Regions from separate parts of the Thermatribacter velox genome, predicted to be linked through region 3. Evidence: riboswitches for the same ligand, from Rfam matches in the RefSeq annotation. Region 3 holds a riboswitch; each other region holds the start of a gene.
What was found. A riboswitch is a leader RNA that binds a small molecule or an ion and turns the genes downstream of it on or off. The one in region 3 is predicted to bind cobalamin.
Positions count from the first base shown of each region.

Region 1: another riboswitch for cobalamin. It lies ahead of QBE54_RS00250 (ABC transporter substrate-binding protein); the one in region 3 lies ahead of QBE54_RS09170 (sirohydrochlorin cobaltochelatase).
Region 2: another riboswitch for cobalamin. It lies ahead of QBE54_RS10360 (ECF transporter S component); the one in region 3 lies ahead of QBE54_RS09170 (sirohydrochlorin cobaltochelatase).

Region 1 covers NZ_CP121689.1:42,765-53,312, forward strand. Annotated here, with positions in the region: gene QBE54_RS00230 (diguanylate cyclase) at 1-927, opposite strand, end outside; gene QBE54_RS00235 (Ig-like domain-containing protein) at 987-2,507, opposite strand; gene QBE54_RS00240 (ABC transporter ATP-binding protein) at 2,579-3,865, opposite strand; gene QBE54_RS00245 (FecCD family ABC transporter permease) at 3,858-4,934, opposite strand; gene QBE54_RS00250 (ABC transporter substrate-binding protein) at 4,876-5,832, opposite strand; cobalamin riboswitch at 5,922-6,104, opposite strand; gene QBE54_RS00255 (DUF401 family protein) at 6,139-7,212, opposite strand; gene QBE54_RS00260 (YjbQ family protein) at 7,359-7,748, opposite strand; gene QBE54_RS00265 (carbohydrate ABC transporter permease) at 7,790-8,638, opposite strand; gene QBE54_RS00270 (carbohydrate ABC transporter permease) at 8,652-9,539, opposite strand; gene QBE54_RS00275 (sugar ABC transporter substrate-binding protein) at 9,589-10,548, opposite strand, start outside.
Region 2 covers NZ_CP121689.1:2,059,324-2,069,871, forward strand. Annotated here, with positions in the region: gene QBE54_RS10340 (flagellar protein FlaG) at 1-51, opposite strand, end outside; gene QBE54_RS10345 (flagellin) at 117-1,589, opposite strand; gene QBE54_RS10350 (tetratricopeptide repeat protein) at 1,796-3,472, opposite strand; gene QBE54_RS10355 (glycosyltransferase) at 3,462-5,735, opposite strand; cobalamin riboswitch at 6,260-6,449, shown strand; gene QBE54_RS10360 (ECF transporter S component) at 6,531-7,013, shown strand; gene QBE54_RS10365 (hypothetical protein) at 7,010-7,744, shown strand; gene QBE54_RS10370 (zinc-dependent alcohol dehydrogenase family protein) at 7,741-8,748, opposite strand; gene QBE54_RS10375 (NAD-dependent epimerase/dehydratase family protein) at 8,717-9,658, opposite strand; gene QBE54_RS10380 (carbohydrate ABC transporter permease) at 9,666-10,517, opposite strand; gene QBE54_RS10385 (carbohydrate ABC transporter permease) at 10,527-10,548, opposite strand, start outside.
Region 3 covers NZ_CP121689.1:1,846,445-1,856,992, reverse strand. Annotated here, with positions in the region: gene QBE54_RS09185 (ribonucleoside triphosphate reductase) at 1-525, opposite strand, end outside; gene nrdR (transcriptional regulator NrdR) at 529-996, opposite strand; gene QBE54_RS09175 (nitrilase-related carbon-nitrogen hydrolase) at 1,156-1,959, opposite strand; cobalamin riboswitch at 2,017-2,187, shown strand; gene QBE54_RS09170 (sirohydrochlorin cobaltochelatase) at 2,253-3,146, shown strand; gene QBE54_RS09165 (FecCD family ABC transporter permease) at 3,153-4,199, shown strand; gene QBE54_RS09160 (ABC transporter ATP-binding protein) at 4,189-4,965, shown strand; gene QBE54_RS09155 (ABC transporter substrate-binding protein) at 4,979-6,424, shown strand; gene QBE54_RS09150 (precorrin-8X methylmutase) at 6,414-7,037, shown strand; gene cbiD (cobalt-precorrin-5B (C(1))-methyltransferase CbiD) at 7,021-8,115, shown strand; gene cbiT (precorrin-6Y C5,15-methyltransferase (decarboxylating) subunit CbiT) at 8,117-9,313, shown strand; gene cobM (precorrin-4 C(11)-methyltransferase) at 9,306-10,040, shown strand; gene QBE54_RS09130 (cobalamin biosynthesis protein) at 10,037-10,548, shown strand, end outside.

The DNA of each region.
Region 1 (10,548 bases), 470 kb from region 3:
CGCTTGCAGGGTTTCCCAGGTTACCGGGTCAAGGAGCGAAATTATGGTAGGATTTTTTTGACGGTTGCTTGCCTGGGCGAGCAAATTCCTGGCCTTCTGGTTGGTGAAAAGTATTTCTCCTTTTTGGTTCACGATAAATATGGCATCCGGATTGTGTTCTACCAGGGTGTGGAAACGCTTTCTGGTGCGTTCTCTTTCTTCTTCCTGGCGCAAGAGGCGAAGTATCAGGAACATGGTACGTCTTAGTTTTGCAAAGTGGTTATCTCGTTTGCCCAGTATGGCCAGGATTCCGTTTTTCCCCGACTTAAGAAGGATGATTTCTTTCTCTCCTCTAAGTAATCTGCGATGTAGCGAGAATTCCGGGGGGTTTCTCAGGATTTTTTCGAGTTCTTTAAGCTCTTTTTCGTGCTCTGGACAGGCACTGAGAAAAATTTGTTCCTGGGAGTCTTTTAAAGCTACTGCCTTGACGTTCCAGAGCTTGCGAGCAAAGGAAAGTACCTGGTTCACGTTTTCTGAATAATCGCCGTGCAAGGAGAGAAAAAGGTGGGTAAGGTCGTGGAGAGCGCGCTCCAGTGTTTCTTCCTGGGTGACGTCGAAAGCAATTTCCAGTTTCAGACGCTGGCCGTTGAACTCAAATCCGAAATCGATAAGTCGGAAATAGGCTTTGAGTAAGGGATTATAGGTGCGCCAGAAGTAAGTCCTGGACGGGTTATCTGGTGAAAATAGCAATTGATTTTTACAGGAAGGACAGGGCTTTTCTCTTCTTCGTAGTGCACGATAACAGAGTTCTCCCTCCAGGTTTTCTCCCAACTTTTGCTTGAGCGCGGGGTTAGCGTAAAGAATATGGAAGGTATCAACATCGACTACAAAAGAAAAAGCTTCTATTTTTTCAAGAATTTCTGCTAAATGGATTCTGTCTACGAACACCTTTTTGTTCGGGAAAAGGGGTGGGAAGCCACCCCTTTTCCGCACCCATTTTAATTCCTTTACAAAATTATAAGTATTCTCTGTATTCTTGCAAAGCTACCTCGCGGTGCTTCTACTTCAATCCGCAACGTGTTTTGGCCACTTTCAAACCAGCGTTCTTGGAGTGTGAAGCTTTTGTAATCGGAGGGTTCCATGATTCCTTTTTGGGTGGCACTGCTCACTAAGTTGCCGTTGAGATATATCCGCACTTTTGCTCCTTCGTCAGTTTGTAGCCAGCAGAGAAGCTTGGCCTTTTGTGGTATGAACTCTATTGGAAAAGAAAACTCCAGATAATCTCGATAGTCCATTTCCAGAAGTTGGGTGCCGTTAAGTGTGTAGTTGCTGGCTATGTTGCCGGAAAAATTGAGGTCAAGCACGTTGTGTTGGGTTGACCTTCCCGAAAAATCTACATAATACATTCCAACAGTTGGTGTTTCAGGAACAGACACTTCGATCATTCCTGAAACTGTGGCAGAGGTGGGATTCAACCCTGGGGCTCCTCTAAATTCGGCGGTGATTTCAAAGGGTGTGCTTTCGTAAACCCGGGGAGCAGTGTAATAAACGGTGACTTTGCCCAGAGAATCGGTGATGACTGATGAAGTGCTTAAAGAACCGATGCTGGCGCTCCAGTAAATGGTGCGCCCGTAAACGGGACGGCCGTCGGGTCTTCTCAGATAGGCGTCTATTTTTACCCGCTCGCCTGGCTGAAGGGTAAGCGAATCAGCTCTTATTTCCAGAATGGGAGTTGCTTGAACGGAAACGACTTCTATTTCCACCGAGGAAGAAGTTGGCGCAAGACCATGCTCTCCGCTAAAGTTGGCGCTTATGGTAACTACCTGAGGAGTGCGAGGTGCATAGAAGGTAACGCTGGTTACTCCTCGGGCATCGGTCACTGTTTGGTAGCTACTGAGGGAACCAGAACTTGTTGACCAGTTTATGTTGCGTCCCGGAAGAGGGTTTCCAGAAACATCGCTGAGACTGGCTCTAATAGAAATGGTTCCTCCCGGTGCTACGTTTGCTGTGGAAGGCTGCAGGGTGAGTACGGTTCCCCGAGTGCGCATAGCCACGTTGAAGTGAGTCCTGTTTACAGCGTAGCGGGTGAAAATACGTCCCGCCTGGTGAGGGTTCTGGATAAAGTCTTGCAGTGCACCTTCGCTGACCGGAGTGGGGGTGAAAAGAATGACCAACCTCTCCGTTCCCGCTGGTCCAGACACTGTTCCTCGGTAGGTTTCCGTTCGACCGGAGCCAAAGTATTGGTTGCGCACCAGGACATTAACATCACCATTTGGTAAGTAGTCAATCAGATTGACGTAACCCTGACGATCGACACTGTAGCGAATGGTAATGGGATCACCGACATAATAGGTTGCCCCTTCACCACGGTCCACGCTAATACTGACGGCAGGACTGCGAGGAATGGTGATGTAGATATTGGGATTTAGATTAAACCTCATATATACTCTGCCCTGGGCAGGTGCTACCGCCAGAAAAAGAAACACCACCGCAAACGTAAAAATCAAGAAAGAACCTTTTCCCCTCATAATTATTTCTCCTTTCTGAACTACCATTGGTTTCATTATTATATCATTAATCATTGGTTTTTCCGTTGAGTTTATGCTTCTGGTGAGAACCGCTCTATTTTGGGGTGTGCAGAGCTTTCGTCCAGGTAATCAAAAAGTGAGGTCAGGTCCTTGAAAATCAGGGCACCTTTTTTACAAAGCGCTTCCAGATATTTCCTTGCTTTGCCGCCGGTAAAGTCGAATTTTACATCAAAGCATTCCTCAAAAAGAAGGACCTTTTTACCCTTTTCCTGAAGAGAGAGAGCCATCTCTAAATTAGCGAGATTACCCTCTCCCCAGAAGGTGGGGGCAATGATTACGAAGTTTTTTTGCATGGCTATTTGTTTTGCTCTTTCAAGGTTTTCTTTTTGGATAGAGGAAAAAGGTTTTTCTGTTACTACTTCAAGGTTCAACTTGCGGGCTGCTTCTTCATCAGCATCAAGCTGGTTTACCACTCCCACACTGACTTCTATACCCTTTTGTAGGAGCAATCTCAACAGAGGTTTCCCACTGCCTCCGCCACATATGAGGTGTACTTTCAGGGGGTGTTTGTGCGGAGTGCTTATACTAAGCGGTATGAAAAAGGGTCGCAGGGTGTAGGGGTGGATTTCCTCCAGGAATTTCACGCCAAACAGTTCGCTGAGAACGGAGCTTTTCATAACTTCTTCAATTTTTCCAAAAGCGAATATTTTCCCCTCTTTCATGAAAAGTGCCTGGTTGCAAAACTGGGCTGCCAGATTGGGGTCGTGAAGAACGCATAGAATGGTAATTCCCTGCTCTCTAAGTTGAGTTAGTATAGACATAATCTCCAGCTGGTAAAGTATATCTAAGTGGCTGGTTGGCTCATCAAGCAGGAGAAGCTCTGGTTCCTGGGCTAAAGCTCTGGCAATCATAACTCGCTGTTTTTCTCCCCCGGAAAGCTGGGCAAAGGGTTGTTCCGCTAAGTGAAGGGTGGCAGTTTGTTGCATGGCTCTGTTTACGACCTGGTAATCCCTAAGGCTTTCTTTCTGCCATTTCCGCCAGTGCGGAAAACGCCCCATCATTACTATTTCATGGCAAGGTAGCTCCAGCTGGTCAGGAAAGTTTTGGAAGACCATGGCAATTTTTTTTGCCCTGGCTTTTCGCGGCAGTCTGAGCAGGTCTTTTCCCTCGAGGTACACCCTCCCCTGAGCGGGTTCCAGTAGGCCGGCAAGCAGGGACAACAGGGTGCTTTTTCCGGAGCCGTTGGGGCCGAGCACGCCCACAAAAGCTCCTCGCTCTATTCCAAAGTTCACCCTGCGGACTGCAGGCAGGGAGCCGTAGTAGAAAGAAAGCTCTTTGGCTTTAAGGTATTCACCCATGGAGTTTCTTCCTTTTGCGAAGAAGGTAGATAAAAAAGGGAGCTCCCAGCAAACTGGTGATAATTCCTACTGGAAGCTCCACGGGATTAAGGATGCTTCTGGCAGCGGTATCAGCCCAAAGCAGTATGATTCCTCCGCTCAGGAAGGAAAAAGGAAGGAGCAGGCGGTGATTCTGGCCAAATAGCAGGCGCATTATGTGAGGAACTATTAACCCCACAAACCCGATTACGCCACTTGCTGCCACACAGCTTGCCACCACCAGGGAACAAGCGAAAACCAGCCACCTTTTCACCCGCTCGATATCCACCCCCATGCTTTCTGCTGTTTTTTCACCAAGCAGCATGATGTTCAGTTCTCTGTGGAAAGCGAGCATGAAGGGTATTCCCGCACTCAAAAATGGCAAAACCATTTTTACTTCCCTCCAACTCCGGTTCCAAAGGCCACCCATTAGCCAGAAGACAATCTGATGCAAATCATGACCGGCAAAAAACATGGAAAGCGAAACCAGAGCCGAGAAGAAAAAACCCACAGCGACGCCGGAAAGAAGCAGAGTCTCAAGCGGGGTTTTCCGGTTTACCTGCCCGAGTGAAAACACCAGAAAAGTGGTTAAAAGCGCAAAGGAGAAAGCCGAAAAAGGCACTGCGTAAAGACCAAAATTCCATTTTTTGAGAATGGCCAGCACTGCTCCAAAGGAAGCTCCGGAACTGATTCCCAGAACGTAGGGGTCGACCAGGGGGTTGCGGAAAAGACCCTGCAGCACTGCTCCGGATATGGAAAGACCGCCTCCTACCAGGGTGGCGAGAGTTACTCTGGGCATCCTAACCTGAAAAAGGATGGTTTTCTGAAGGGGGGAGATGTCCTGCCAGTGAAAAATTGCCCAGAAGTCACCGCTTTGGAAGCGACCTCTTCCAAAAGAAAGTGCTAAAAGAAAACTCAGAAGGAGGCCGACTATTAGACCTCCTTCCCAGAGGAAAACCTTTTGGGATGACCTTTTGGTCGTGTTGCTCGGCTCAGTTATCTTGGGTTGCTGTCTGGGATTGAATTTCGTAGTCTTCAAAACGATACTCACCAAATATTTCAGGGTGAATTATCTTTGCGAATATTTCCAGTGCCTGGACTATTCTCGGTCCAGGGCGGGAAACGATGTCGCTATCTACCCGGGCTACTCTCCCCTCTTTGACCGCTTTTAGGGTTTGCAGGCGCTGATCCTGCAGGAGGAATTGATAGGGAAGGTTCTGGGCATCTCCATGATTTTCTACCACCGTTATAATATCTGGATTGCGACGCAGGAGCTCTTCTAACTCAATACTTACATAGCCCTCAAGGTCTGAAGCAGCGTTTTTGCCACCCGCTTTTTCGATGAGTTCATCAATGAAGGTACCTTTGCCCGCTGTCCAGATAGGTTGGTGCCAAATCAGGTGGAACACCAGAGGTTTTTGGACTTCCGTCATTCCAGCTGTTTTTTCTTCCACCCTTTTTATGCGCTCTCTAAGGCTATGTACCAATGCTTCCCCTTTTTCTTCCACGCCACATATTTTGGCTAATTTTTCCAGGTCAGAGAGGATTTCTTCCATGTTTTGGGGATTAACCAGGTATACCGCAATTCCCAATTCTTCCAGCCTGGTAAGCAATTCCTGGGGATTCAAGGAAGATGCCACCACTAAGTCGGGTTGCAAAGAGAGTAGTTTTTCGAGTTCCACTTCGGTTATGGTGCCCACTTTTTCTTTGTTCAATGCTTCTTGAGGAAAGTTGCAATAGGTAGTCACGCCCACTATTTTTTGAGATAAAGAGAGGGCGAAAAGCATCTCAGTGCAGGAGGGAGCAAGAGAGACAATCCTTGCTGGTGGCTGAGCAAGTTCAACCTGCTGTCCCCGGTCATCGGTTACACTGAGCCCAAATGCAATGTTTGCAAAAAGCAGGACAGAAAGCGCAAAAAAGACGGTAAAAATTTTTAACCGTTTGTACACCGTTAATCCCCCTTTCTCGCTTTTAGGGAAGGAGGAGGGGGAGAGGGAGGGCTTTCACTTGATTATCCCACCTCCTCTTTCCGCGAAGAGTGGTTGGGAACGTCCTGGGCAGGTCTCCTGGCTCCCGGATCCTTGCCTTACCGCACCTTCCCAGCCTTTGCAGGCCAGTGGCTTTTTTGCGGCAGGCTCCCCGGTTACAGTGGCGGGACCGCACCGGATTCACACCGGTTTCCCTTTTAAGGCAGAAAGCCACCCAGAACTCTCAACGCTGAATTACATTATACCACAAAAGAAAAAAAGAGTTTTTTAGGAAATCATAAGCCAGATGATTCCCCAAGCGAAAAGCATCAAGGTTGCCGGGATAAGCAGGCGGTAGACTTTCTTGAAACTTGCTTCGAAAAAGCGACAGGAGAAGATGAAGCAAAGGTGCATGGGTGAAAGCAAAACCCCGGAAAAACCACTCAGGTAGAGAATCGGAAAAACACTGGGGAGCGTTTGGGCGTTGAAAAAAGAAAGGACCATAGGAAAGGCAATACCCACAAAAGCAGCAGTTAAGCCAGTAAGCAGGCCGGTAACCATGGGGAGCAACATGCCCAGCAAAAGAAGCGGGACATCTTTGCTAATTAGAAAACTGGCCATTTTATCGATGTCCTGATTTGCAAGGAGTATGTTTTTGAAAATCAGTACGCCAATTACATCAAAAAGTATTGCCCAGGGAAAGCTTCTGGCAAGAAATTTTCCAAGGGTTTTTAAAGGGAGGCGTTTGGTTATTGAAAAAGTGGCTATTCCCAGGATGGCTCCTATCCAGACGGGAATGCCGAGAAGCACGCTGGCTACGGGCACCATGAAAGGCAAAAGCACAAAAAGCAAGTTTTTCATATCCGGAGCAAATCGACGAGTTTTTTCGGGCAGGGGGATTTGAAGGTGGCGTTTTACCGCGAGCCAGCCCGCTCCCGCTGCTATCAGGAAGAAAGGGAAATGGTGGGCCATAATCCAGGTAGCGGGTAGGCCCGATACGGAAGCAGCAAGCAAAACTCCCGGATAAAGCGGTAGAAAAAATTCCCATATGTGACGGAACCAGTAATTGGCAAAGGCCAATATATCTCCATCCTGGGTGTAAGGTGTAGCTGCTGTTTTTACTAAGGGGGCTGAGAAAAGAGCTCCACCTGGCATGGGTAAAATGCCCACCAAGGAAGGAAGGATAACCCCGGCCAGCTCAGGTCTTTTGAGTACTTTCTGGACTGAGCGGGTTAACACATCGAGTTCTCCGCTGTGAGCCAGGGTACCTCCAAGTAGGGTTACAAAAATAACGCTTAAAAGCAGTGCCAGGTTGTCAGGGTTGGGCCAGAAGGTGGAGGAAACAACCCTCCACCAGCCCAAAGGGTTAAAACCCGAAAAAATCAGCAGAAAAAGAGAAACACCCAGGAGCGACCATCCCAAACTGATTTTCTTCTGGAGCAAAAAAGAACAACTACAAAGATGCAAATTATTTTCAGCGCTGCCAGCATTTTTCCGCTTTTTGTGTTTCAGGCAGAGGGGATAACCAGAACGTAGAGATTACACTGGCGGGGGCCATTGAATTCGTAAAAATAGATGCGTTGTCCTTCGCCGAGCATGAGTTTTCCCTCCAAGGCAATAAGTACTTCAGTTGGAGCTACAAAAGCAGCACCCACTTCAGGAGTCTGAAAGTCCTGGCCCTCTTCCAGGACTTTCTTTAGTAATCTGTTCAGGGGAGGATTGGAGGAGGAAGGGCTTTGGGCAATTCCCTGAATGTTAATTGCTGCATCGCTATGGGGGACATAAACGAACACTCCTGCTTCCTTAGAGCCACTTTCTCGAACCACTTCTTCAATCAGGGGGGTTACGTCTATGGTTTCCTCTCTTTGTCGGGTGGTAAGCACTATGTTTTTAAACAAGTCGACTTCCCTCCCTTTTTGGTTTTTTGGTGCTATATAAATTAGCCTTTTACTGCACCGAACGTCAAGCCCCGTATCAGGTAGCGTTGCATGAGAAGGGAGAAAACGATTACTGGAATCATGGTGATGAGCCCGGCTGCAGCGAGAGGCCCCCAGGCAATACGCCACCCGGTTATAAAGCGTCCCAGATAGATGGGAAGGGTTTGGGCGTCCTTGCTGGTGGTGAGGACCAGGGCCATCAGAAATTCTCCCCAGCTCTGGATAAAAGACAGAGTGGCTACCGCAGCTAAACCTGGAGCAGCGAGAGGCAGGCTTACTCGGGTAAAACTTTGCCATATGCCTGCTCCGTCCACATAGGCTGCTTCATCAAGTTCTCGGGGAATTTCGTTGAAAAAGGTTATCAACACCCAGGTACTGAAAGGAGTGGTGAATACCAGATGAGATAGAATGAGTGCCCACCAGGTGTTCACAAGATGCAGTTTGCTGAAAATAACGTAAAGGGGCAACGCTGCAGCGATTGGTGGTAACATCCTGATGGAGATAATCCAGGACACAAAACCCATTCCACCTATTTTGAAGCGAGATATGGCGTAGGCGGCAAGTGCAGCCACTACGGTTGAGATGAGAGCCACAAAAAGCGCTACTATGGTGCTGTTTCTGAGATAAGGGGTGATGGTGGAGATGGCTGTGGTAACACTCCCAAAAAATCCTCCTTCAAGACCCAGGAAATTTCCCACCGTCCAGTAGCGAGGGAAAAAGGAAGGAGGCCAGGTAAACCAGTCTTCGCTCCTTTTGAAAGCTGTGGTTGCCAGCCAGTATACGGGGAAGAGAAAGAAGAAAAGGGTTATGATTACCAACACTGCTCTTGCAATTTTCCAGAGCCACCTCATTGTCTTTCCTCCTTCAGAGTCCCAGCACTTCTCTGAGTCGCAGGAAGCGAATCAGGAGGTTGGTCAAAAGCGATACTACAATCAAAAGGATTACGCTCAGGGCTGAGGCATAGCCAATGTCCCATCCGAATGATATGCCTACTTTATAAATATAAAAACTGTAGGAATGAGTCGCTGAACCCGGTCCTCCAAAGGTCACCATGTAGACCAAGTCGAATATTTTCAGAATATCGATTAGGCGAATAATCAGCACTACCCAGATGAGGGGCTTGAGGAGCGGGAGTTCAATGTAGCGAAGTGCACTCCATCCGCTGGCTCCATCCACAAGGCTTGCTTCCACCACATCCCGAGGTATGGATTGTAAGCCTGCGTAAATCACCAGGAACACAAAAGGTGTCCACTGCCAAACGTCGATAAGGATTATGCCCAACTGTGCAAAAAATTGAGTGCCCAACCAGGAAACTCTGTCAACACCCAAAAGCGACAGGAAGTAATTGATAGGTCCAAATTCAAAGTTAAACAACATTTTCCAGGCTATTCCTGCTACAACTGGAGGTACCATCATGGGAATCAGGAGAGTACTTCTGAATGTTCTTTCTCCAAAAAAGTCACGAAGGAGGAAAGCAATACCAATTCCAAGCACTATTTCCAGAGGGCAGGCAACTGCCAGGAGCAAGATGGTAAACTTAACACTGGAGCGAGCAGTGCGGTCCTGGAATATTTCTTTATAATTTTCGAGGCCAATAAATTCTGGTTTTTCCCAGGAAGCAAGGGTGTATCTGTGAAAAGACATGTATATCATGTAGGCAAAAGGGTAAACAGTCAGTCCTATGAAAAGTAAAAGCAACGGAAGAACCATGAAAAAGCCAATTCTTTTTCTTCTGTGCAGAGCAGAAAGCATGACTCTCCTCCTCCAGGTGGGGGCATGCATGCCCCCACCTGTTCGCTTTTCATTTGCTCAGGGTTTTTATCCAGTCTTCGGCTACCATATTCAGAGTGTCAATTGAAGCAGGTTGCTGACCAAGCAGAATTTCTGAGAGGGTGCCAACCAGGATGTCTTCGAGCCTTGGCTCTTCAGGAATGCGTGGACGGTGAGATGCGCCTTCCAGAGACTGGATGTAGGCGTCTTTGAGCCAGGGCGAATCGGCTAATACTTCAGGGTCGTAGACAACCGATTTTCGGGTGGGACCTATGCGGTATTTTAGCCACTGAATTTTGTCGCCTTCCTTGCTGGTTGCGTACTGGATGAACTGGAAAGCTTCTTTTTTGTTGTCAGATGCTTCATTGATACCGATACCCCAGCCACCGCTTACTGGAGCACCTCCAGGCATAACTGCAACGCCAACTTTTTCTTCAAATGGCTGCAGCTCAGGCGATTCTTTCCAGCTGGCTAAACAGGCGGTCCACTGGGGAACCATGGCTACCCTACCCTTAGCAAACGCTTCCAGAGTTTCGCCGTAGTCAGAGCCCAAGGGGTCGGGAGCGTACTGCATGAGTTCAATCATATCTTGCAGGGCTTTTACTCCCTCTTCGGAGTTGAAAGCTGGCTTGTGGTCTGCAGTGAAATAATCACCCCAGTCGAGATCCACTTCTCCAAATTTGGCTATACCCTCTTCGCTACGGCGATAGGGACCAAAGAAATTCAAGTACATGTAGAAAAGAGTGTGGGTACGGGGGAACATTAAGGCAATACCGTATTCAGTGGGAGAGTCGGGATTAAACTTTTTGGTAAAGAACTTGGCGATGTCTTTTGCTTCTTCCCAGGTCTGGGGCACGCGAAGCTCTTTTCCGTATTCAGCCTGGAATTTGGCTTTAAGTGTCTCATTTTCGAAAAGGTCTTTGCGATAGAAGAAGAACATGGTTGCTCCATAGAAAGGATAACCAATGCGCTTGTCCTGCCAGTAACCATA
Region 2 (10,548 bases), 210 kb from region 3:
TATCAACCTATTTTGAGCTATCGCTTGCTCTCCAGGCGGGTTAACACGCATCGTCAATCACCTTCCCTCCGTCCTCAAAAGGGGGCGGCTCTCCGCCCCCTTCGCTTCCTCCATCGCTATACCCTGAGAAGCTGGAGTACCGACTGGGGCAGGGTGTTGGCTTGGGCAAGCATGGCAGTGCCTGCCTGAAGCAGAATCTGCGCCCTGGTAAACTCCATCATCTCCGCTGCCATGTCCACATCGCGGATTCGGGACTCTGCTGCGGTGAGGTTTTCCTGAGCTACCCCCAAGTTGGCAATAGTGTGCTCCAAGCGGTTCTGATATGCACCGAGTTTAGAGCGTTCAGTGGAAACGGTGTTGATGGCATTGTCAATCGCAGTGATAGCACTTTCTGCGTTGCTGGCAGAAGTTACGCTGATATTGTTCACACCCAGTGCCTGAGCACTCATATCGTTAATGCTTATGGTCAGAGTCTGGTTCTCATTGGCGCCGATATGGAGCACCACCGCACCAGAGGGGTCCACCACTGCACTGAAGCTTACCGAACCTCCGCTACCAAGCGAGAGTTTGGAAGGATCGATGGTTACTGAAAGTCCATCCGCAGCATTGCCGCTTGCATCCAAGGTGAGCGTTGCACCAACACCTTCTGCAGCTGCACCATTAATGGTACCTACAATGTCTGTTCCAGCTGCAGAAAGAACTTGCTCTGAACCAGTGGTCAAGCCAAGTGCCTGAAGCAGGGCATTATCACCAGATACGTTAATAGTTGCATCGCTTCCATAATCGTCAGTGGTGAGATAAAGTCCTCCGTTAGTGCCTCCCGTAGAAGCGGTAACCCCAGTTTGGTCACTTACATTGTTAATTTTCAAAATAACATTGGCCAGACTATCACCAGCATCGATATCCACAGAGACCCCGTTGATTACTAAAGTTCCAGCTTGACTACCCGTAAAAGCCGTTGCATCTCCTAAGGTAGCCTGAGAAGCGTTGGCAGTAACGGTTACTGTGTAAACTCCGGCCTGGGTTTCAGCGCCCGGGGTAACCTCGCTAACCAGTGCCTGCAAATCAGCATCTGCTATACTACTTCCTGCAGCGTAAGCGGTTCCATTCACTGTAGAAGTTGCACCAGCCACACTACCGTTTTGAGCACTGGTTGCATAGCCTGCAGTCCCATCCAGGAGTTTTTTGGTGTTGAATTCGGTGGTTTCGGCAATTCTGTCTAACTCATCAATGAGCTGGTCGATTTCTTGCTGAATTTGAGCCCGGTCTTCTGAAGTGAGGGTGTCGTTTGCGGCCTGGACAGCGAGTTGTCTCATACGTTGCAAAATGGAGTGAGTTTCGTTCAAGGCTCCTTCTGCAGTTTGAATCATCGAGATGCCATCTTGAGCATTGCGGGACGCCTGAGCAAGACCTTTGATCTGACCACGCATTTTCTCTGAGATAGCCAAGCCCGCCGCATCATCAGCCGCACGGTTGATACGCAGGCCCGAAGAGAGGCGCTCCAAAGACTTGGAGAGCGCGTTGTCCGTTGCCACCAGGTTACGGTGGGCATTCAAAGCAGTTATGTTTTGATTAATCCGAAGACCCATTTAAAATCAACCTCCTCCATAAGGTTTTTAATTGGCTTCCCTGCCTTCTTGTACTTACACCATACACCAAAATCCACCCAAGCCTACGTTTTCTTTAGTTGCTTCTCTTTGTACATCTACCACCTCCCGGAAACCCAAGTTCATATATAAATATCGGCATTCTCCCTCCAAACTTTAGGGTCTGAAAAGAAATTTTTCCAAAAATCTCACTTCTGCTCCAGAATTTCCTTCATTTGAGAAAGCAGAGCCCTGGCCTCAGCAACCCTTCCCTCTTCAAGTAAAAAGCGAAAGAGATTACCGCGGGCATCGGGATGGGCAGGATTTGCTTCAAGCGCTTTTTTAAAATACATCTCTGCATTTTCCCTGTCCCCCAGCTTTACCATTGCAACTCCCAGATTGTTTAAAAGATCTGGGTTGTCTTCTGAAAACCCACTTGCTTTTTCAAAACACTCTTTTGCCTTTTCATTTTCTCCCGCAACCAGGTAACACTCACCCATTTTCTGATACAAATCGCCCCAGGAAAACCTGAAAAAGACCATCAAAGACTTGCTCTTTCTGTAATCAACGCTGAAAACTTTCTCAAAACACTCTAAGGCTCTGGCATATTCCCCTTTTTTGTGGTGGGCAAGTCCCAGAAGGTAATAAAGATCAGGAAGATAAGGCTCCCTTTCACGCACAGCATCGAGGTGCGCGAATGCTTCCTCAAAGTCTCCCTCTCTAATTGCAATCCAGGCTAAATCAAGGTGTGCAGTCAATACCGCAAAATTAAAATCCCGAGAAATAGTCAGCACTCGTTGCAAGTAATTTTTTGCTTCTTCGAATTTTCCTTTAAGAAAACAATTTCGCCCCAAATAAGACAGTGCATTAAGATTCTCCGGGTTTTCTTTAATTTCTTTCAAGAGGAGTTCGTAATTCCTTGAAAAAACTTTCCGAGCTGTTTTTTTCTGGTTCTTGTAACCGTAATGGTAAACAAAAATGCTGTACAGCTTAAAAGCTTTCTTTCCCAGCTCAACTAAAGACCCCTCCACCGTTTCGTGTATCCTACCCTGATAGCGGATTTCCGGTCGTCTTCTGAAAACTCGCACCAGATAGTTAAGCATGTAAGTTCTTTCCTGGGGATCCAGAAAGTTTTTGATAGGCAGCATGAACGCTTCATGGCTTGTGTAAGTAAGGATTAAGCGCAGCTTTTTCAGGTCTTCAGGGATCATTGCCTCATCGGCATCCAGAAAAAGTATCCATTCTCCCTGAGCTCTCTCCAGAGCTTCGTTTTTGGCGGCTGAGAAGTCCTCGCGCCACTTGTGAAAGTATATCCGGGCCCCAAAAGAACGTGCTACTTCCACGCTGCGGTCGGTGGAGCCGGTGTCAACCAACACTACCTCGTCGACGTATCCATTTAGTGCAGAAAGAAGCCGGGGAAGATTCTGCTCCTCGTTCTTCATGATAGCACAGGCACTCACGGTGGGAAATTTGGTGGAGTGGGCAAAAAAATGCTCGGTTATCCAGGAAAGATTCTCAAGTGCATCATTAAGATTGGGATTAAGATTCACTGCCTTCACAAAAGCCGCTTTGGCATCGCTCAGGCGCGAGAGAGCAAGGTATGCCGCACCCAGGTTGTTCCAACCCTCAGCGTAGTGGGGGTTTACTTGCAGGGCCTTTTCGAAACTCCTTACTGCTTTTTTAAAATCTTTCTTTTGGTATGCCAAAAAACCCATGAGGTTATACAGAGAAGGAGAGTCAGGAGCTATTTCCTGCATCCTCAAGAGGCATTTTTCTGCTTCCTCAAAGCAACCTTCTTTTATAAACTGGCTGCTTTGCTCAAGCAAGGTTTCAAAACTACCCGGTTGAACTTGCTCTCCATGAGACATCGCAATCCTAATTGGCATTTTGAACCCTCCCGCGATGTATTGCTTTCTCTAAATAAACTGCCCATCTCTTCCAGGAATCTGGAACGTCGGGAAGTTCCATCAAAGCGTAAACGGCACTGATAAGTTGGGCTTGCTTCAGCTCATCAAGCGGACCTGGAACTATCAGAATATCCGGCGAGTCTTCAGGGTCAAAACCCAGCTCAAACACTGCCTGAGAAACTTTTTGCAAAATTACCTCCTCTTTGCCCTCCTCATACAAAACCAGAGTTACCTCATCCTGGGGCGAAAATTTGGTGAGATACCACCTGAGTGCCTCTTTCGAAAAAGGAGCAAGATAGCTCATCGAGCGAACTCCATCCAACGGATAGGGTTCAATCCGCAGGGGTACTATGTGCTTTTCGGGGCTAAATACGTCTTGGAGCAGAGAATCAATGCGATAACCGTTTTCAATAGATAAGTTTTTTGGAAGTCCCCACTTGCTTTTGAACTTTTCCCAGTTAGAAAGCATGAGTTTGCGGTAGTCAATCTGTTCACTCTGAAAAGTCTTACTTCCAAAGTGATGCACAAAAACATCGTGGGCAATTTTTATTTTAAAACCGGCAATTTGAGCCCGGATACAGAAATCGTCATCTTCAAAGTTACCAAGGCCAAACCGAGGGTCAAAACCTCCTATCCTCTCAATAACTTCACGCTTAACAAGCATACAAAAACCTATTACTCGCAAAGCCTCTCCCCAGTTTTTGGAATGCCTTTGGCTCCAGTTCCGCGCAAATTCCTGCATTGCTTCCAGGTCGTCTCCATAGGGAATGTCTCTAACCATCTGTTGTCCAGCTACGTAGTTGGAGCGCGGGCCAACAATACCCACACGTGGATCAGATTCGGCACAAGCAATAAGTCTTTTTAGCCATCCTTCAGTTACTACCACATCGTTATTGAGAAATACCACATAATCACCTTTCGCCTCAAGAAGCCCCCGGTTGTTGCCCAGTGCAAACCCCAGGTTAAAGCCGTTTTCGATGAGTTTCACATCGGGTTGCTCTCTGAGATATTCCACTGTCCCATCAGTTGACCCATTGTCCACAACAATGATTTCATGAGGTTCTGGAGTATATTCGCGTATGCTGTCCAGACACTTCCGAGTATATTCGAGGTTGTTGCGGGTGAGGATGATGATAGAAGTAAGCCGAGGTAAATCCCTTTTAGTCGCAGAAACTAAATACTGATATACCCTGCTTTCCTCCTGAAGGTTTTGAGGACTCAACCCCCATTTTTTTAGATCCCCAATCAAACCAGCAGGAATTTCTTCTCCACGAAGCGAAGTAGTGTACAGCCCTTCTATGTTAAAGCCAATTTCTTTAAACATCCTCACCAGGGAAGATGCAGTAAAGAAACGCAAATGAGTACGATCCAGGATGCCGGCTTCTTGGTACTCCCACTTTCCCTCAAGAAGAGTCTTGATTACACTCCAATGGCGCACGTTGGGAACGCTTGCCACAATTTGACCACCATTCCTTAAAATCCTTTTGGTTTTTTTGAGTGCTTCCCAGGGATCAACAAAATGTTCCAAAACATCCGCAAAAATCACACAATCAAAATAATCAGAAGGCAAGTCCTCCACTATCTTTTCGTAGTCGCCAACTATGACTTTATCGAGATTACCAGAGGCCACTTCTGCAACCCGGGGGTTAATTTCCACACCCCAGACTTCGCAATCTCTTTCTTCTTTCAGAGTTTTCCCGAGATTCCCCTCACCACAACCCACATCCAGCACCTTACGGCATCCAGGCATGATAAGATTGCGCACCTCAGGTCTTGAATATGAGTAATAACCAGCTGGTTCTCTCCTTTTCTCTGCAACAACTGGATTGGTCGCAACAGACAAACTCCAGCGCTCCTTCCAGCGGGTAACCTCTCTCTCAAAAACCATCTGTGTTGAGCGCTCAAGCTCTCCCTTGCATCCAACCCCAACCACCGTATGGGGAAAACGGGGGTGTCCCACCCACTCCACAAAGCGATAACCAAATTTTTGCAGTAAACTTTTGAACCCCTCCGGCGTAAAGCGCCAGTAATCAAAAGGATAATCATGAATTGGAAAATTCATCACTGAGCTGATTACCACGAACCCACCTGGCTTTAAAATTCGGTATACTTCATCCATTGCCCTGCGCACAAATTCAACATGTTCAAGCGTATCCATCACCAAAACTGTTCCTACCGCACCATCGGGAAGCTCAATATTATGAAGATTCAAAATACAATCAACACCAGGTCCCGGACGCATATCGCAACCCACATATTGCTTCCCTGGAAAGAAAGGTCACAAATCAGCGAATCCTTCCTGACCCGCCACCTGGAGCGAACCAAATTCATAAATGGGTTCCTGAAAAGGCAAAAGAGGCACTATAACCCGAACGAAATCCTTGATTATTTCCCGCACCGACAATAACCCTCCGAACTTTTGCTTTTTTCGAGATAAAAAAGCTTGCCAAAGCACTCAAAATTCAAAAAAGTGCCAAAATCCTTAGATGTCCTGATGTTACTTCCTTGTGAAGATTTTTGCTTCCTTTCCCAAAAATTTATTTGAAAGAGCTTCACTGCAAAAAAGAAGTCTTTGAAATAATAAATAATCCGGTCTCAGCCCAACACGAATCAAAATCAGAAAAAACTGCGCGTACTTGTAACAAAGAAAAACCTGCGGAGAGGTTCGCTCTATGGTGAAAACAGTAAAGAAAATAATTCTCCACCCAAAGCACCTAACTCTTGAAAATTCTCTACTCTTTGCTATCATACACTCAGAAAGTGAATACTGGCTCAACCCTTCGTGGTTGCTCCTTCGGGGAGCTGAAAAGGGAAACCGGTGCAAGTCCGGTGCGGACCCGCCGCTGTGAGAGGGAGCGAAAGGTGTAAAAAGCCACTGGCTGAATAAGCTGGGAAGGCGCACCGAGTAGGCTGAAGCCCTCAAGCCAGAAGACCTGCCACGAAAGGATGGGCGAGGATGAAGGCAAAGTCCTCGGCTCAAAGCATGCTTTGGGTCGGGGACTTTATTTTTAATAAGCAAAATAAAGGAGGTTATACCATGTCCAAATCAGCCTATGCTCAGTCAACTGTAGCACGCTTGACTATTACAGCGACCCTGATTGCTCTTTCTGTGGTGGGCTCTTACCTCAAAATACCCTCACCAACCGGAACAGTTGCTCTCGACTCTCTTCCTGGATTTTTGGGAGCAATTCTTCTGGGGTATCCAGAAGGAGCAGTTATTGGGTTTTTGGGCCATATTCTCACCTCGCTCAACGTGGGATTTCCTCTGGGTTTGCCAGTGCATCTTCTCATTGCCTGCGAGATGGCGGTTATATGTGTACTTTTCAGGCTGCTCTATCAGAAAAACCGTATTCTGGGTATAGCTTGTGGTGTCTTTCTTAATGGTGTTTTGGCACCAGCTACTCTTGTTCCAGTCTTTGGGTGGGGATTTTTTACCGGGATTGTGGTTTCTCTGCTTGTGGCATCAGCAGTGAATATAATCCTTGCCTCCTTAATTTTTGAAATGCTCAAGAAGCGATGAATAGACGCGATGCGGTATTTATCAAAATAAACGAAAAGGAACTCATGCTTGTTGCCTGCGACTCCTTAGGTGGTATAGGCCCCAAAAGCATGGATTTTGTAAAAGCAGAGGTTGCAACCTGTGCAAAATATACTTTCCGGGTCGCTCTTTCTGAAATCCTGAGTTTAGGAGGAAATCCCATTGCTTTTTCGTTAACTCTTTCCACTGAACCCTATCCCTTTATCGAACAAGCGTTATCGGGCATCAAGGGGGAGCTTGAGGCTTGTGGCCTCAGCCCCCTTCCTTTCGTGGTCTCTTCAGAAAAGAACTTCCCCACCCATCAAACTGGCCTGGGCGTAACCGTGATTGGCATGGTAAACCATGAGGAGCTAATTTTTGAAAAAAGCTGCGAAGGTCTTAACGTGTTCCTCTTGGGAAGCCCTGCGGTTGGAGAAGAAGTGCTTGCAAAGCAAAATGAAATTGCTGGTCCTTCCGACATCATTGCTCTGCGAGAAAGCGTGTTGTGTGGAGACATCATCCCGGTGGGGTCCAAGGGAGTGTTCTGGGAACTAACGACATTTCTGCAAAGCACCGGACTCACCGTAGAGATTGAAAACCCCTTCCCGCTTCCACTTTACAAAAGCTGCGGCCCCGCAACGGCACTTCTTTTCACCACTTGGGAAGAGGAAAAAAAAATACACAAGGTTTCAAAAAAACCACTTTTTCGATTAGGAAAACTCAGAAAGACCTAAATTGAAAGCACTGCAGAGGCACGGATTTTGCTCTCCTTGAGCAACAAAAGCGCTCGATTGGCTTCTTCAAGCGGGAACACTTCAATTTGTGTTTTGAAATGCAGCCTTCTGGAAAGTTCAATAAGCTCCTGTACGTCCTTTCTGGTGCTATTTGCCACGCTCTGTATACAGCGCTCTTTATAAACCAAGTCATAAGGAAGCTCTGGAATTGGAGTGGAATAAATACCTGCTGTTATCACCCGTCCCCCCGGACAGAGGTATTCAAGGGCCACCTTCACCAGATGCCCGGCGGGAGCGAAAATGATTGCTGCATCAAGCTTTTCAGGCGGTACATCCTCAGCCCGACCCACAAAAGAGGCACCAAGCTCTCGAGCGAGCTTCTGGTGTTCCGGAGAACGGGTAAAGACAAATACCCGAACACCTTCAAAAAGTGCCATCTGGGCAACTAAGTGCGCTGAAGAACCAAACCCAAAAAGTCCCAGTATCTCGCCTTCCTTTACTTTGCTTTGCCGATAAGCTCGATAACCAATAACTCCACCACAAAGAAGAGGAGCAAATTCCACATCTTCATACCCTTCAGGAATCGGATACGCGGCTTCCTCTCTAAAAATTGCAAACTCGGCGTAACCCCCGTCCAGGTCATAACCAGTAAACAACGCATTTTCACAGAGATTTTCCATACCCTGTCTGCAAAAGCGGCATACCCCGCACACCTGGTTTATCCAAGGTACACCAACCCTCTGACCTACCTCAAGGTTGTTTACTTTCTTTCCTCTTTCAACCACTTTTCCCACAATCTGGTGGCCAGGAACAAGCGGGAGTTTATGGGGAGGAAGTTCGCCCTCCACGATGTGTAAATCGGTATGGCACACTCCACAGGCAGCGACTTTTATCAAAACTTCATCGTCCTCTACTCCTTGAAGCGCAACTTCCTTGAGGAGCAGTGGAGAAGTCTCTACCGGAGCCGTTCGCTCAAGAACCATGGCCCGCATTGCACATCTCACCTTGGAAAAAGTTGAAAGTTTTCTTTAACCCTTCCCAAAGGTCTACCTCTGGCACCCAGCCCAGAATCCTTCGCGCTTTCTCACAAGAAAGCGCAATGTGGTTGATTTCCCCTTTGCGTTCTTTTTCGAAAACAACCTCCACCTTTCGACCCGAAATTTTCTCAAGCAACTCCACAAGCTCCAAAACGCTGGTTTCTCTGCCAGTTCCAATATTGTAGACGCCCGAAGGTGCGAAGACGGCAAGCAGATTGGCCCGGGCCACATCTTCCACATACACGTAATCTCGAGTTTTTCTCCCATCACCGAAAACAACACAGGGTTTCCCCCGAAGAATCCTTCCGCAAAAAATAGCTACCACCCCAGCTTCACCCTGAGGGTCTTGACGCGGACCATAGACGTTACCATAGCGCAGGGCAACGTACTCAAGCCCCCACACCCGGTGATAATACTCAAGGTACATTTCTACACTTCTTTTAGCCACACCGTAGGGAGAAAGCGGAGAGGTAGCAGCACTTTCTTTTACCGGTAAAACATTTGGCTCACCATAAATGGCCCCACCCGTAGAGGCAAAAACGAACTTTTCAACCTGGAACTGGCGGCTGAGCTCAATCAGGTTCAAACTTCCCAGAATGTTAATCCAGGCATCAAAGGTCGGATCCTCCACTGAGCGGCGAAGGTTAATCTGAGCCGCATGGTGATTGATAATATCTGGTTTTTCCTCTTCAAAAACCCTGCGCAAGGCAGCAGAATCAGTGATATCCACCTGATAAAAAGTGGCTGCGGGGTTCAAATTAGCTTTCTTTCCTGTCGACAGATCGTCGACCACCACCACCTGGTAGCCAGCAGCAAGGTAATTGTCAACCACGTGGGAGCCGATGAAACCGGCTCCCCCGCTCACCAGTACCTTCAAAAGGACATCAACCCTTCACCGCGCCCATGGTCAGGCCTCGAACGATGTATTTTTGCACCATCAAAGCAAGGATTGCTGGCGGCAAAATAGCCAAAAGCAGGCGCGTGGAAACATACCAGAACTGAACTCCCTGAGTATGTTCAGTACCGGCAATCACGATAGTCATGGGAATTGCCTGACGGTAAGTGAGAACCAGAGCAAAGAGAAACTCATTCCAGGTGAAGGCAAAGCAAATGATGGCCGTAGAAACCAGGGCAGGAGCAGCAAGAGGAAGGGCTACCCGCAGAAACGCTGTCCAGCGAGAACACCCATCCACCAGGGCTGCCTCTTCAAGCTCCACAGGGAGTTCTTTGAACATATCCCTCATAATTAAAACTGCAAAGGGCATGGTGAAAGTAGTATTCACCAGAACCAGTGCCAATCGGGTATCCAGAAGACCCAAGCTCTTTATGATCAAAAAGAAGGGAATCACCGTAGCTGCAGGTGGAAGGAAACGTTGCGAGAGAAACCAAAGCGCCATATCCTGGTTTTTCCACTTGCGAAACCTGAAGCGTGCCAGGCCATAACCAGCAAGAGAGCCCAGAGCAATAGCCAGTAAAGCCGCAGAAACCGAAATAACGATGCTGTTGGTTATTCCCTTCATAATTTCAGGACCACGCTGGGTAAACTCCATGTACCAGTTATCAAGGGTGGGCTTAAACTGCAACCAGGGCACAACAGACAATCTGAACACATCGATAGGTTTCTTGAAAGAAGTTATAACCGCCCAGTAAAAAGGAGTGACCACCCATATAAAGGTTATGACAATTACTATCCAGACCAGAACATCCACGATACCGAGTTTCTTTTTCTTCTTCACTTTATCACCTCATTCATACAGACTGCGGTAT
Region 3 (10,548 bases):
GTGAATGTGAATATCAGCGTTAGTGTGTGCTTCCCGGACTTCATCGGGATAAATGCGGTTTAAAGTGTAGTTAGCCATTACAGAACCCGCAACGTGCAACACCAGGCCCGGGTAAGAGTAGGTAGTGTTGGAGTTTTCCTGGGTGCGCCAGTCCGCTTGCAGAAGATATTCCTGAACGATTTTTTCTATATCCACCCTTGCCTGAAGAGCTTCTCTTAGCTCCTGACGTTTGCGACGGTAGAGAATGTAGGCCTTGGCTACTTTGGAAAAACCATTTTCGATTAATGTTTCCTCAACAAAGTCCTGGATGGTTTCGATGTTCACCGTTGCATCTGGACCGAACTTTTCAAACAATTTAGTGGTTACAATTTTGCTCAGCTCTTCAGGAACACTTGCTGTTTCTTCTCCCACAGCCTGAAAAGCTTTGTAAATAGCTCGCTCGATGCGATACCTATCAAAAGGCACGATTCTCCCGTCCCTCTTTTGAACTTTTCGGGGAGCGAGTAGATCATAAGTTTCTTCCATTTTTTAAACCCCCTTTTCCTTTTCCTTAACCAGAGAGCCTAAGATTTCTATGAACTGGTCTACATCGCGAAACTCACGGTAGACCGAAGCAAAGCGTACGTAAGCTACCTGGTCAATTTTTTTCAATTTTTCCATAACCTTTTCCCCAATATATGAAGAAGGTACCTCTTCAAAGCCCTCTTCCTGGAGCTCTTTCTCGACTTCGCTGGCTACGGCCTCTAAAGTTTCCGTGGACACGGGTCTTTTCTCACAGGCTTTTAAAAGCCCATTGAGAATTTTTTTACGGTCGAACAACTGCCGGTTGCCGCTTTTTTTAATCACTACTAAAGGTTCCCGTTCACAACGCTCATAGGTTGTGAAACGACGGTGGCAACTCTGGCACTCTCTACGTCTGCGCACGCCATATCCGTTTTCAACAACTCTGGTATCGATTACCCGTGAATCTGGCTCACCACAGTAAGGACAATGCATGATAACCCCAATATGTAGGATTAATGCAATTTAAAACATCCATATATAGTATAACTCCACATTTTGGAAAGTCAATCGCTGATGGAGAAAATTTTTTTGCGAAATAATTTGTTTTTTCGAATTCAAGGAGTATGAGTCGTCAAGGGTGTTTGCGATTTTTCAAGTTCGATAAAGTTCAGGGCGGCGCAAGTCCTGGAAGAGGATATGTTGCATAGAGTTTTCAGCTTTGGGATGATGATAGCGTTTGATTTCTGCTTTCGAAAATTCGAAAACCGCTAACTGATTTCCTGGAAGATACAGTTCCCTTAACACATCGCCTCGGGGATTAATGACTATCAAGCCTCCACCAGATTTCTCTTTTTTGGGGAACCACAGGTTGCAACAGGCTATGAATACCCGATAGTCATAAGCGCGGGCTGGCAAGTATTTATTCCAGAGATTGTTTCGCGGGAAAGGTGTGGCATGAGGTCCAAATATTATTTCTGCGCCCTTGCTTTTCAGGGTAGCTATAACTTCTGGCAGGTGCCATTCCACGCACAAAGCGATGCCAAAACAAACTTCGGGGTGTTCGAAAACGGGGAGTTCATTGCCCGGATGGAAAAGGCGTTTTTCTTTCGCGCTTAAGTGGGTTTTTCGGTAAACTTTTCTTTCGCCCCAGGGGAAAAAGATGCCGTGGGCTATGAAGAGGTTTCCAGATTTATCCTGTTCGATGAAGCCAGCCAGGACGGTAATCCTGGTTTCCCGGGATAGCTTCTGAACTGACTGCAGCAGAGGGCTGTTCGGGCCACAGGGTCGAATGGTGACTGGATTCAAGGAGTATCCATGTAGGGAAAGCTCTGGGAAGCAGAGAATTTCCACACCAGCTGCTTGAGCTCCGTAAACCATTTGGCGGTGCAAGTTCAGAGCGGCTTCGTCGTTTAGTAAATTTTCAATTTGAGCTATTCCTATCCGAATATTTTGCATGTCCTATTGTTTTAGAAACCAACTTTGCTATAATATAGCGGAAAATTTTAAAAGTGAATAGTAGCGATTTTCTCAGGTGTTCGGGAAACCGGTGCAAATCCGGTGCGGACCCGCCGCTGTGAGAGGGAACGAAAGGTGCACAAAGCCACTGGCTGAAAAGCTGGGAAGGCGCACCGAGTAGGCTGAAGCCCTCAAGCCAGAAGACCGGCCTGAGAAACGAAGTTTTTTCGGCCTCTGCGAGGTTCAGAGGGCGAATTTTCGTTTTTTCAAAAACCATGAAAGGGGGAATTGGTATGTTCAGAAGGTCTCTGGTGATTGTTTTAAGTATTGTGCTGGTTTTGTGTTTGTTGGTTGGGGTAAGCTCTGGAATGTCCAGAGAAGATAAGAAAGCGTTGTTACTTGTTGCTTTTGGCACTTCTTATGAGGACGCTTCTTCCGCTATTAAGAATGTTTTTGAGCTTGCCAGGAAGGAGTTTCCAGGGCTGGAAGTGCGCCTTGCTTATGCTTCCTCTATGGTACGTAAAGCTCTTGAGAAAAAGGGACAGAAAATTGACAGTCCCGTTACCGCGCTGGCTAAACTTGCAGACGAAGGATTTAACAAAGTTGCGGTACAGCCTCTTTTCGTAATTCCAGGGATTACTTACGACTATGTAGCAAGCGTTTGCCAAGCTTTTTCTGCGATGAAAGATATATATGGGAGACCGGTTTTTGAAGAGCTTTATTTAGGAAGACCTCTACTGGAGCATCCCTCTGATTATGAAGAGGTTGTCCAGGCTTTGCGGGAAATATTTGCTCCAACCCTCTCTAAGGAAGGAACGGCGTTGGTTCTGATGGGTCATGGAAGCGAACATTCTGGAGGGGCTGCTTATTCTATGTTGTATCTCATGTTGCAGAAGGAATTCGGAGAAAATGTTTTCCTGGGTACAGTAGAGGGTTTCCCCTCTTTCGAAGATGTGGTAACGGAACTTGAAGCACAAAAGGTAAAGAAAGTAGTTCTTGCGCCTTTTATGCTGGTTGCTGGCGATCATGCTCTGAATGATTTGGCTGGAGAGCATAGCGATTCCTGGAAAGTGCAGCTTAAGCAGCGAGGTTTTTTGGTGTCAACCGTTTTAAAGGGATTGGGGGAATATGATGCTTTTGCCAGGATTTTTGTGGAACGCGCGAAAGAAGTCGTCGAAAAGCTCTAAAGCTTTATGTCTTACGTAGCAGGGCGTAGAAGACAGTTGCCAGGCAGGACCAGGCGAGAGTCTCTCGCCTGGTCCTGCATCCTCATTCTTGGGGCGGTTTTACTCTTTGGTGTTCTTTATTTTGTAGGCAAAGGTTTTGTGGAGGTTCCCTTAGTGGAGGTTTGGAAAATTATTTTGGGGAGAGATACCGCTCAGGAAATGTGGCATGATGTGGTGCTCTATATACGTTTGCCCCGTATTTTAGGTGCTCTTTTGATTGGATTGATTCTGGGTTGTGCAGGTTGTATCTTCCAGGCTTTACTTTTGAATCCCCTGGCCAGCCCCTACACTCTTGGGGTTTCTGGGGGAGCTGCTTTTGGGGGAGCCTGTGCACTGTATCTGGGATTGTCTAACCCTATTTTTCCTGCTTTTTTGGGCGGTCTTGCTTCGCTTTTGCTGGTTCTTTTTATGAGCGGGAGAAGGGGTAGTTTTCGAACTGAAAGTCTGGTTTTAGCGGGGATTATAGTGAGTTCAGTTTTTTCTGCGGGAGTAAGTTTCATGAAGCATCTTTTTGGTGAGGAAGTGGGAAGTCTGGTTTTTTGGCTAATGGGTACCCTGGTGGGTATTCACCTCAAAGAGGTGATGTGGCTTTGGCCTTTTGCAGTGGGAATAATTATGGTGGGTGTTTTTTCAGCCAAGGCGCTGGACGTTTTGTGTCTTGGGGAGAAAGTAGCCCGTCAATCTGGAGTGGCTACTGAGACTTTTCGCCTTTTGCTTTTGATCGTGGCTACTTTGGGCACTGCTGCAGCAGTGTCGGTAGGAGGCATAATTGCTTTTGTGGGTCTGGTGGTGCCCCATATTTTTCGAATCGCTTTTGGTCCGCTTCACCTTTATCTTTTGCCGCTTTCGGCTCTGGGAGGTGCGCTGTTACTTTTGGTTTCGGATAACCTTATTCGAGTTTATTTTGGAGTAGAGATACCGGTTGGTGTTTGGACTACGCTCATTGGTGGTCCCTTTTTCTTTTATCTTTTCATTAAACGAGTTTCCTGGCGTGAGGGACGAAGTGAAAGTTGAAGTGGAACTGCATAAGGTTTCTTTTTCATACGGGGAGGGATGGGTGTTTAAGGAAATTTCTCTACGCCTTACAGGAGGAGTTTTCTATGCTTTGCTCGGTCCCAATGGTTCGGGCAAAAGTACTTTGTTGTCTTTAATTTCTGGTCTCCTCGTGCCTCAAGAGGGAGAAGTTATACTTTGTGGGAAAAAGATGAGAAAGATATCTTTACGAGAAGTGGCTCGCCATGTGGCTCTGGTTCCTCAAGATTTTTTTGTACGTTTTCCTTACACGGTTTATTACACAGTTCTTACTGGTAGGTTTCCCTTTTCCTCGGGAAGGTGGGCCTACTCTGAGGAAGATCATCGTTTGACCAAACATTACCTTGATGAAGGGGGCATTCTCCATCTTGCAGATTCTCCGGTGACTGCTCTGAGCGGCGGAGAGTCTCAGAAGGTGGCCTTTGTGAGAGCTTTGGTGAGAGAAACACCGGTTCTTCTTCTGGATGAGCCGGTTTCCAACATCGATGTTGCTTCTACACTCAATTTTTTGAAGAAAGCTCGGCTTCTGGCTCAAGGGGGAAAACTGGTAGTAGCAGCTTTTCATGATCTAAATCTTGCTTCGCTTTTTGCCGATCAGATCATCTTTGTAAAAGGGGGGCAGGTGGAACTCTGGGAGGATAAAAGAGAAGCTCTGAGTCCTCAAAACATTCAGCGGATTTTTGGTATCGAGGTGGTACCTTACGAGAGCCCTGAAGGGGAACTATATCTTTTATACAGAGTGGAATAAGGGGGTGTGGTTGATGCGTCTGAAAAAGGTTGTTTTGTTGATTTCTGTTTTCTGGGTTGTCGTGTTTTGTATTTGCCAGGGAACCTGGGCCGAAGTATCCATTCGTGATTTCCGGGGGAAAGAGGTTGTTTTGGAGGAACCGGCGCATCGTATAATTTCGCTCTATACTGCTCATACCGAGAGCCTTTATTTTCTGGGTGCCCAAGAGAACCTGATAGCGGTTTCTACTTCCTGTGACTTTCCTCCTGAAGTGGCTCTCAAGAAAATCGTTGATTATCGCTCGGATCCAGAAAAAGCCATAGCGCTAAAACCTGATGCGGTTTTGGTGCGGGATTACGTTGTAACCAACTATCCTCGCTTTGTAGAGGCGTTAGAGGGGGTGGGTATTCCGGTCATCGATTTAAATCCCGAACACCTTGCCGATCTTGATGATTACTTTGCCGCGCTCGGAGCAATTACCGGTTTAAGCGGACAGGCCAGGGAGCTTTCCGAGAGTTTTCATCAGGAAATAACGAAAATTGTCGCCAAGATTAGCAATATCCCTCCAGAGCAAAGGAAGAAGGTGTTTTTCGAGAGTGTGGCTAAAGACTATAAAACGGTTACCCCAGGGACATTGGTTGATGAGTTGATTGCTTTGGCTGGTGGTATTAACGTTGCTTCTTCTGCACGACCGGTTAGATCAGGTTCTCGCATTGCTGCTTTTGGTATTGAGCGTCTTCTCAGTCTGGCTGACGAAATCGACGTTTATATTGCCCAGCGTGGGGTCATGAATCGGGTAACCAGAAAGAGTATTCTTGAGCGTCCAGAGTTGCGCTCTCTTCGTGCTGTCAAAGAAGGTAGGGTTTATGTAGTAGACGAGGCCATTGTCAGCAGACCTGGTCCTCGTCTTTCTTGGGGACTTGAGGAACTGGCCCGCATGCTTTATCCCGAGATTTTTGAAGATCTGAAGGAATTTGCTTTTCCTGAAGCGATTTCCCGAGCAGTAGCTGCTCAAGCCGTAGTTTGGGGCTTGGGAATACCTTTGTATGTGCCCACCAAGAAGGATTTTAAAACTGAGGGATATGTTGCCGGTAAATGTGAAGATCTTTCCTGGAGCGATTCCTTCAGTAGATACGTAGAGACCCTCATCCATACTGGAGCAGCGGTTCCCGAACAAAAGGAAGGAAAGTTTTTCTTTCATCCCGACCAACCACTTACCAGGGTGGAACTTGCCCGGTGGCTTTACATTCTTCTTGACTTTGAGGTAGAAAACGGGGACTTTCCCGTTTTGGTGGATATAAATTCTCTGAGCCGTGCCGATCAAACTGCAGTGTTAGTTACTGTCGCTTCAGGAATTTTTGATGGATTGATTTCCGGAAAACATTTTGAGCCTTACAGGCCGCTTACCGGAGAGGAGTTGGTTAAGATACTTGAAAGAGCCCGGGAAAAGGGAAGGAGAGGTTTTTTCTTTGAAAGGTAAAGAGATTGAAAAGAAAAGCTTTGCTTTAATAAACAAATTACTCGATTGTTACGCTCTTCCTGAGTACGGACGTTTTATTATCGAAAGAGTGGTGCATGCCAGTGCAGATTTTTCCTTGGCTTCTCTTTTGGTAGTTAAGCCGGGTTTTATAGAAAAGTTCCGGGAAGCCGTCGCAAAGCCAGGTTATACTGTTTTTTGTGATGTTTCCATGGTGTGTCATGGTATCTCGCCCTCTCTCATCAAGCGAAGTGGTATGATTCTCTGGGAAGCAGTACATAGCCTGGAATGTCGGCAACTCGCAGATAGGGCTGGTTCTACGCGTTCAGAAGCAGCGGTGGAGCTTGCTATAGCTAAGGGAATACGGGGGTTCGTTTTTGGTAACTCTCCTACAGGCTTGTTGCGCTTGGTTGATAGAATCAAGGCAGGTTATCCGGTGGATTGGGTGATAGGATGTCCGGTTGGTCTGATAATGGCTGCTCAGGCCAAAGAGGAGCTGCTTTCGCTCGAAGTACCTGCGGTGGTTTTACGTGGCCCTCGGGGAGGGAGTCCAATAGCAGCAAGTATTGTAAACGCCATGTTAGCCAGGATTTTTGGGGATGATGGAAGTGACTGAACCTTCAGAAAGGTTGTTTGCAGAGAGAAAAGAGTTGCGCAAAGGGCTGAGCACAGGCACTTATGCTGCCGCCTGTGCTAAGGCTGCAGCGCTTTTTTTGCTTGGTGAGCGACGGGAAAAAGTGAAAGTGTGGTTGCCGTGTGGTCAGGAGAGGGAGGTTGCGGCAACGGTGTGCCTAAAAGGAGATTACGCTGAAGCCTTAGCTGTGAAAAACGCGGGTGATGACCCCGATGTTACAAACGGTATCGAAATTGGGGCACGGGTGTGGTTGCGTAAAGGTAAGCAGAGTATATTTATTCGTGGGGGTGAGGGGGTAGGAGTAGCTACTAAGCCAGGCTTGAGAGTGAAAGTTGGGGAATGGGCTATTAATCCGGTTCCCCGACGTCAGATTGAAGTGAACTTAAAGGAAATTCTTCCATCGGATTTTTTTGCTGAGGTGGAAGTCTTTGTTCCCCGGGGCAGAGAGGTGGCCAAACACACCTATAACCCGATTCTGGGTATAGAAGGGGGTATTTCCATTCTGGGTACTACTGGTCTGGTTCTTCCCATGTCTCATCAAGCTTTTCAGGAGACCGTCTACTTGCATCTGAAACAGTGTTTCCTTTTGGGAAGAAAGAAAATCTGTCTGGTGCCTGGCAACTATGGGTACGCAAAAGCTCTGGAGCTGGGTTTTGCGAAAGAGGAAATTGTAAAAATCAGCAGCCTGGTAGGCTTTGCTCTGGAAACTTGTGCAGAATTTGGCGCCGAAAGGGTTTTTTTGGTGGGGCAGGTGGGCAAAATGGTGAAAATTGCTGGAGGTATTTTTGATACTCACCATTTGGTTGCCGATGCTCGGCGGGAAATTCTTTTTGCTCATCTGGTGCGAGCTGGATTGCCAGTTCCTTTCTGGAGTAAAGTTTGGGAAGCCCGTACTGCGGAGGAAGTGGCTTTGCACATCGCTTCCTGGGAAGGGGCGACTGAGTTTTGGCAATATCTGGCCAGAGAGATTTCTCATCGAGCTGAAGAAAGGGTTCAAAGAGCTTTTAGGGTGGAAAGCATCGTTTTCTCTCTTCATCTTGGCGTGCTGGGGAGAGGTTAAATTGGGCTGGATCACTGTGATTGGAGCTGGTCCTGGTGACCCTACTTTGCTAACTCTTCGGGCGTACGAATTGCTTCGGGAAGCGAAAGTGGTAGTGTGCAGAGAAGATCTTGCGCAGTGTTTTCCCGACTTGCAAACCGTAGTCCCTTTGCCGGGGAAGCTCTCAGAAATGTTACAGGTTCTTGAAGACCTACACAGAAAGTATTGCGAGGTAGTGTTGTTGCTTTCTGGAGATTCTACCCTGTTCAGTCTTATCAAGTATCTCCCTGAAGAGTGGGTTAAGGAAATTGTGCCGGGAATCAGCGTTCTTCAGTATTTTTGTGCTCGTTTAAGGATAGCCAGGGACCATCTTGCTTTGTTGAACCTCCATGCCAAGGAGGATTTTTCTGAGTTGCGCTTCGTGCTTGAGGAAGGCAGGGGGGGATTGGTTTTAAGCGGGGATTCAAGTAAGACCAGCAAGGTGCTCGCTTTAGTTCAGCGGGTGCGCCCTGGCTGTGAGGTGGTGGTGGGTGGTGATCTTTCTTTGCCTGGAGAAAAAATAATCAAGGGTAAACCTGAGGAGGTGAGAGAAAAGCTTGGTGGGAATCGTTTTCACGTGGTTTATTTTCCCTTTGTTTCTCCTTCGGGTATCACCTTTTTTGAAGACGAAGAATTTGTGAGAGAAAAGATACCTCTTACCAAGAAAGAGAACCGGATGCTTATTATTTCTATTTTAGAGCTCTCCCCTGGTATGCAGGTTCTTGAAGTGGGCAGTGGCTCGGGGGGAGTTACTGTGGAAATAGCCCGGCGCATTGGCGGAGGAACGGTTTTTGCTGTAGAGCGTGATGGGCGGGCACTTTTTTATTTGAGCAGCAATCTGGAGCGTTTTGGAATAAGTAATGTGCGATTAATAAGGGGAGAGGCTCCCCAGGCTATTCCTCGGGAGAATTTCCATAGGGTTTTCATAGGGGGTAGTGGAGGGCGTCTCGCTTCTATTATGGAGAGAGCTTTTCCTCTTCTGGTTGAGGGAGGTATTATGGCTTTTGTAGCGATAACCCTGGAAACCCTTGAAGAAGGAGTGCAGATTATGAAAAAAATGCCTTTTCGGGATTTTCAGATAGTTGAACAGAATGTTACTCGTTTTGAAGAAAGAGGGGGACGAAGAATGGCTCACTCTTTGAACAGCATTTTTTTGGTGTGGGGGAGAAAAGATGCCTAAAGTGTACTTTGTGGGAGCAGGACCTGGCGATCCAGAGTTGATCACCCTTAAAGGCAAAAAGTGTCTTGAAGAGGCGGATTGTGTTGTTTACACTGGTTCCCTTGTCAATCCAGCTGTTTTGGATTTTGCGCCTTCTTGCGCTACCTTGGTCGATAGCTCTTCGCTTTCGCTGGAGGAAATCGTTGGTTTTATGGTTTCTCAGGTAAAGGCAGGAAAGAAAGTGGTCAGGTTGCATTCAGGAGATCCCGCGCTATACGGAGCTATTAATGAGCAAATCCGGGAACTCGAGAAGCAAAGCATCGAGGTGGAGGTTGTACCAGGGGTTTCCTCGGTTTTTGCTGCTTCGGCGAGGTTAAAAAGAGAATATACTATTCCCGGGGTTTCGCAAACCCTCGTTATTACTCGCCTTGCTGGAAAGACACCGGTACCTGCCCGGGAAAGGTTGAGCAAGCTTGCTCAACATCAAAGTTCAATGGCCATTTTGCTGAGCACTTCCATGAGTAAGGCTTTGCAGGAAGAACTACTTTCTGCTTTTCCTCCTACTACTCCCTGCGCTGTTTTGTACCATGTGACCTGGCCTGATGAGCTGATATTGAGAGGGACTCTGGAAGAGTTGCATAGCATGATTTCAGAGCATGGTCTTCAAAGGAGTGCCATTGTTCTGGTGGGAGATTTTTTGTCATCGGAAGGAATGCGGTCCTACCTCTATAGTGGTGATCGCGGATGAAAGTTTTACTGGTTGAGGTTTTGGATAGCGACTTTCCTGGTAAAGAGATAAAGGAATTTCTGGAGAAAGAAAAAGGAGCTCAGGTGATAGTTGCCCGGTGTGAAGAGATCGGAAAGTTCTGGAATGCGGTGGACATTCTGGTTGTGGTAGGAAGCCTGGGCATTGCTGTGCGTTTGGTAGCTCCTTTTCTGAGGGATAAAAGGAGTGACCCCGGAGTACTGGTGGTGGATTCAAAAGGCAACTTCTGCATTGCTCTTTGTGGTGGCCACTGGCGGGGAGTTAACCCCTTAGCTCGATCGCTTGCCCATTTCATAGGAGCAGAGGCGGTGGTGACTACTGCTTCCAACGTGCGCGGCTTGTTTTCCCCGGAAGAAGTGGCATCACGGCTGGAAGGAACTCTGGAGGGCGAACGCGAAAGCTTGCTAAAGATATTGAGTCGTTTAGTTAGAGGAAATGAAGTAGATTTCTTTTTTGACTCGGCTTTTTCCCTCCCAGCTTTCCCTGGCTA